Regions from separate parts of the Paenibacillus algicola genome, predicted to be linked through region 1. Evidence: a T-box and tRNA genes for the amino acid it is inferred to sense, from the RefSeq annotation. Region 1 holds a T-box; the other holds one or more tRNA genes.

What was found. A T-box is a leader RNA that pairs with one kind of tRNA and senses whether it is charged. The one in region 1 lies ahead of E6C60_RS06055 (arginine--tRNA ligase), so its partner is inferred to be a tRNA-Arg.
Region 2: it has a tRNA-Arg gene. The T-box ahead of E6C60_RS06055 (arginine--tRNA ligase) is inferred to sense a tRNA for this amino acid. The anticodon was not compared.

Annotation. Positions count from the first base shown of each region.
Region 1 is NZ_CP040396.1:1,364,580-1,367,690, reverse strand. It holds gene E6C60_RS06060 (class I SAM-dependent methyltransferase) at 70-840, shown strand; T-box leader at 890-1,106, shown strand; gene E6C60_RS06055 (arginine--tRNA ligase) at 1,150-3,039, shown strand; gene E6C60_RS06050 (hypothetical protein) at 3,090-3,111, opposite strand, start outside.
Region 2 is NZ_CP040396.1:197,432-200,542, reverse strand. It holds gene gap (type I glyceraldehyde-3-phosphate dehydrogenase) at 1-267, opposite strand, end outside; gene E6C60_RS00990 (sugar-binding transcriptional regulator) at 373-1,419, opposite strand; tRNA gene E6C60_RS00985 (tRNA-Arg) at 1,666-1,740, shown strand; gene clpP (ATP-dependent Clp endopeptidase proteolytic subunit ClpP) at 1,918-2,514, shown strand; gene E6C60_RS00975 (PdaC/SigV domain-containing protein) at 2,625-3,111, opposite strand, start outside.

The sequences.
Region 1 (3,111 bases):
TCTATTTATAACACTCTAAGAGTAATAATAAGTCCAACATTACAAGTCTTTTGTTGGGAGGAATTGTCCATGGCAGATTCTCAGAGATGGAGTCCAGAAGAATATGACCGCTCTATGAGTTTTGTATCCGGATTCGGCAAGGGTCTGATCGACTGGCTATCTCCGCAGGAAGGTGAATCGATTTTGGATTGGGGCTGTGGAACCGGCGATCTGGCTTACAGCATTTCACGCTCCGGTGCTGAAGTAACGGGAATGGATTTCTCGCACGATATGGTCCGGGCTGCATCCGTCAAATACCCCGAACTTCACTTTATACAAGGCAACGGAGAAAATTACACCTCCGATATTTCGTATGATGCCATATTCTCTAATGCTGCACTGCACTGGATGAAAGACGCAAAAAGCGCCGCATTGTCGATCCACCGCTGCTTGAAGCCTGGAGGACGATTCATTGCTGAATTTGGCGGGCAGGGCAATATTGAGATGATCCTGAAGGCTGCATTGGACACGTTAAAAACAGATTACGGGATCGAAGCCGCAGGTCGAAATCCATGGTATTTTCCAACCCTTGGCCAGTACACTTTATTGCTGGAGGAAGCAGGCTTTCGGGTTACACAGGCGCTGCATTATGAGCGCCCCACTCCTCTTCCAGATGGGGAAAAGGGAGTACAGCATTGGCTCTCTCACTTTGGACAAATGCTTTTCTCGGGAATGAACCCGCAGGACAAGAAGGATGCCTACCATAAAATAAGTGAGCGAGTAAAACCCGCCTTATGGAACGGGGAATGGTACAGCGCTGACTATACGCGCCTTCGTATCGCTGCTATAAAATGTAGTTGATTTTCACATAATATTGGTTATAATATGAAAAACATTATGTACATATCAATGCAATTCAATGATCGGGAGAGTAATGAACGTATATCTATGTCCAAGCGAGCCGGAAGAGTGGGAGCCGGTACAGATTCGTTTACGAAACGGGCCCGGGAGATGGATCTCCGAAATTATAGTAGGAGTCCCGGCTTACACCGTTAACGTATAAAGTGGCTGAGTGTGTTTACATCAGCAACAAGAGTGGTACCGCGAGCCAAATCCTCGTCTCTTATAAGAGACGAGGATTTTTTTATTTTATCCTAGGAGGAAAGCATAATGCTGAGCCAGTTTATTAAATCATCCGTTCTAACCGCAGTTCAGGAAATCTTATCCTTATCGGGACAACCGGCGTCAGATGAAGCAAGCCTGCGGATCCAGATTCAGCAGCCTGCCAACATGAAGCATGGAGACTATTCAACCAATGCCGCCATGCAGCTGGCCAAGACACTGCGCAAACCGCCACTCTCTATCGCTCAAATGATTACAGAGGTACTCCAGCAAAACCCGAAATTTAGCGAGCTATTTCCGCAAATAGACATCGTTGCTCCCGGCTTCATCAATTTCAAAATCCATTGGACGGCCTGGGCCAAGATGAATACTGAAAAATCAGAGCCTGCAGGACAAAAAGTGGTAATCGAGCACACCTCCATTAATCCGAATAAATCAGCACATATCGGTCACTTGAGAAACTCCTGTATCGGGGACACTCTCGTTCGGCTGCTCAGGAAAAATGGATATCATGTAGAGGTCCACAATTATATCGATGATTTGGGGAATCAGCTGGCGGATACACTGGTTGGCCTGCTCCAGCAGCCTATAAATGGCAGCCACAAACGATTCGGCGATTTCTGCTGGGATGTTTACGCTGCGGTGAACCGGGCTTACAAGGAAAAACCTGATTTGCTGCAAAAAAGAACCGAAGTCCTTCATGCACTTGAAAAAGGCGATCAAAACATAGCCTGGATCGGCCTCATTACTGCAGAACGTATTGTGCGCGAGCATCTGGAAGAGATGCAGCAGTTTGGCATTGAATATGACCTGCTGGTTTGGGAGAGCAGCATTGTTAAAGAAGGTTTCTGGAACACCGCATTTCATCTGCTACAGCAAACACCTCTTTTTGTTCAAGAAACTCAAGGCAAGCTTGCGGGCTGCTGGGTGTTAAAACAAAACCATTCGGATGATGAAAGTTCGGGGGGCATGAGGACCCTAGAGCAGGATCACAGCTTGGATAAGGTGCTCGTGCGCTCTAACGGCATTTTGACCTATACGGCAAAAGACATTGCCTACCACTTGTGGAAATACGGGCTGCTGCAAAACGATTTTTCATATACAGGCTTTACTGAAGGGGTATGGACCACCGCGCCCAACAACACCGGTCAGATCAAGACGTTTGGACGGGCGGATGCCGTCATCAACGTAATTGACTATAGGCAGCAGTATCCACAAGCCATGGTAAAACAAGCGTTGGAGGTGCTTGGGTTTCAAGAAGAAGCGCAAAAGCTCCGCCATGTCAGCTACGGTGTCGTGTCTTTAAGTCCTGCCGCCGCTGAAGAATTGGGAGTGGATACATCGGAAAGAAAAGCTTCCTACGCCATGTCCGGGCGTCAGGGAATCGGAATCAAAGTCGCTGAGCTGATCGAACGCGTGGAAGCTTTTATAGAGGACCACCGCTCGGATAAAAACGGGCTGGCAAGCCGTGACATCGCTATCGCCTCGATCCGTTATTACCTGCTTCGGTTTGCTCTGCAAACTGAGGTGGTATTTGACTTGAAGCAGGCAACAGAGATTTCCGGGAACACCGGTGTCTATCTGCTGTATTCATACGCCCGGTCGCTGAGTGTGCTGAATAAAGCCGGCTTGAAGAATCAGCTGCCAGAGGCGCCCGAGCACATTGAGGCACTTGAGGTTCAGGAGCATGCCTTACTGCGACATATCAGCATGTGGAATGAAACACTCGCTGAGGCCGCGCAGGAGCTTTCACCGAGCACCATTTGTAACTATGCATACGAATTAGCTTCGCTCTTCAATCATTTTTATGCGGCTTGCCCTATTTTGAAATCAGAAGGTCCCCTGCATCAGCTTCGGGTCTGGTTGACCTTGTTATTCAGGGATACCCTTAAGGAAGCGTTGGATGTACTAGGCTTGCCCGCACCTGAAAGGATGTAACGCTGAGATATTGCCCTCTTTAATCGCCTGCTGGAGCATCTCGCCAAAGCTTAGGACGACTGAAGGCCGCGG
Region 2 (3,111 bases), 1.2 Mb from region 1:
AACGCCATGCTCGCCCCAAGGCAATGCTTCAGGGTTACGCTCTGCAAATACCTTTACTTCGCGGCCGTTTACGATCAGCACGCCCTCTTTAGCTTCAACTGTCGCGTTCAGTCTGCCGTGCGTCGTGTCGTATTTCAACAGGTGTGCAAGCGTGCTTACGTCTGTCAAGTCGTTGATTGCTACGATTTCTACATCGTTGTTGTTCAGCGCTGCGCGGAACACGTTACGTCCGATACGTCCAAATCCGTTAATACCTACTTTAACCATGAGTAATTCCCTCCATATAGTGAAAGTTTTATTTATTCAAGACAGACCGTAAAGCCCGTCGAGACAACACATTCATAAAAAACACATTCTGTGAATTCCAAACATCTACGGCTCACGCCTGCATGCAATTCTTGCACAGAGCTCCATGGCCGCCGCTTCATCGAGAACCAGAATGTCCTCTTGTCCGAACTTCAGCACGGAGTGAATGGCCTGTGCCTTGCTCACCCCGCCTGCGATTCCGATAATAATCTCTGTCCGGACAATGTCCTCCAGCCTGAGGCCCAGCGTCAGCATGCGGTGCACAACGGTGCCTTCTTCACTAAAATAGTAGCCAAAGGATTCCGCGACCGCTCCCTCCTTGCGGAGGTCCTCCATCGCCTCGGGCCCCAGCCGGCGCCGGCGCGCCATCTCCATGGCATCCCCGATGCCGTGAATAATGATTCGGGAGCTGCGAATGGAATCTACAATTTCCTGGATATTGGGATCCTGGACCAGGGACTGATACGCATCATCGCTCAGTAAATCCGGTACATGCAGCAGGCGGTATTCAGCTCCCACCTTCTTGGCCATCTTGGAAGCAATCGTATTCGCCTGAATCTCCACGCTCTCGCCGAGACCGCCCCGCGCTGGCACGAACCATGCGCCCTTCAGGGGCCCGCCAGCCGGCGAGCCCATCTGCTCTGCCACCTCAGCCAGCGTGGAGCCGCCGGTCACCGCGATCGTATCTCCGATGCGGGCCTCCTGCAGCAGCGCTCTCGCGCCGGCGCGGCCAAGCTCGCGCTTGACATCCGGCGAGGACTCGCTGTCTCCTGGCACGACGACGACCTTGCGAAGCCCGTAAGCCTCGCGAATCTGCTCTTCAAGATCGTCCAGCCCGAACAGGTCCTTCATTGCCGGCTCCAGCTGGTCCAGCAGCAGCTCACCGCTGCGGCTGATGCGCATGCCAAGGCTCTCGATTTCCAGCAGTCCCTGGGACTTCAGGAAATCGGTCTCTGCTCGCAGCACCCGCTCGGTCATAGCCAGAGACGCTGCAAGGGTTCGGCGGCCGACCATGCCTTGAGAGCGAATCTGCCGCAGCACCGTATATCTTCGCTTCAGAGTGTCCATCAGATCGGGCAGAAGCTGCTCTTGTATTTCTAATAAATGACGCATACCTTCCACTCCCGCAACTTCGTCTTTGGAGTTTGGTCTGGTGGTCAAAAAATGTCCCAGCTAAACTTTTTCAGTCCCACTAACATTCTAACGAATATCCGTGGCGGTTGCAAGTGTACCGAAAGTATATTTCTCCGCCCTTCTCCTTCTTATTCATGTCCATGAGAGATAAAATATAACGCCCGCTTGTATTTTAAAATGTCATCTGCTATAATCAATTCTGTTGCTAAATTTTTAACTGAATATGCGCCCGTGGTCCAATGGATATGACGTAGGCCTCCGGAGCCTGAGATCGAGGTTCGATTCCTCGCGGGCGCGCCATTTTTACTTACCATCTTCAGTTTTCCCAATATTGTTTTACCCATAAGCGCCCTGAACGGCTCTTTTTTTTACCCATTAGTTTGACTTTCTTTGACTTTTTGATTTCAATTGTTTATCATATGGGTAATACGGTAACAGTATTTTAATGAGGAATGTACTTTAGAGGAGGTTTCACGAATGAGTTTTATCCCTATGGTCGTAGAACAAAGCAACCGCGGTGAGCGGGCCTATGACATCTATTCCAGACTGCTGAAAGACCGCATTATCTTCCTCGGCTCCGATGTCAATGACGTGGTCGCCAATTCCATCATTGCGCAAATGCTGTTTTTGACAGCGGAAGACCCAGAGAAGGACATTCATCTGTATATTAACAGTCCGGGCGGCTCCATCACGGCCGGTATGGCTATTTTTGATACAATGCAATTTATTAAGCCGGACGTATCCACAATCTGTGTCGGCATGGCTGCCTCGATGGGCGCGTTCCTGCTGAATGCCGGCGCCAAGGGCAAGCGCTTCGCGCTGCCAAACAGTGAAATTATGATCCACCAGCCGCTGGGCGGTGCTCAGGGACAGGCTACGGATATTGAAATTCGCGCCCGCCGCATCCTGAAGATGCGCGATAAGCTGAACCACATTCTTGCCGAGCGCACCGGACAGCCGCTGGAGCGCATCGAGAAGGATACCGACCGTGACTACTTCATGACCGCTTCCGAAGCGAAGGAGTACGGACTGGTGGATCAGGTGCTGGAAAGCACACCGCCGCAAGGCATCTAACATCCAATCAACTTTTTCTCACAGCAAGAACAGGGGCTGTCTCTTGAGATCCGTAATCTCAAGGGACCGCCCCTTTTTCATGTGCCTAGATGCTCCTGCCAGAAACAGGCCTACTTCTTCCAAACGCTGAAGGGCAGCTTGATCTCCGGGAAGCCGTAGGCGTACGCCGTATATTCATACAGCTGGAAGTAGAGCACCGCCGCATCCCCTTGAATATAGAACGATGCATCGGCCGGCACACCCTGGAACCCGCCGAGGTAACCGCCTCCTTCCTCCAGCGTTTCCAGCACATACGTATCCAGCTTTTGTTTACGGTCACCCTGCAGGTTGATTACATCAGCAAGCTGCAGCTTCTTTCCATCTGGAAGTGAGAATGTCCAGCTGGTGCGATAGGTCATTCCGTGCGCCCCGCCAGCATAGGTATACTCATGTGCAGTCAGGCTCAGAATACCGTCACGATTATGGTGCACGATAAAATCTCCGGTATACTCATACGGTATCCCTTCCCGCGGAGCCGGCATCTCCTTCAATCCCTCGACCGATTCCGAGATAAAATCCTCGGCATGCTGTCTGAAGACGGCATTCATATCCGCCTCC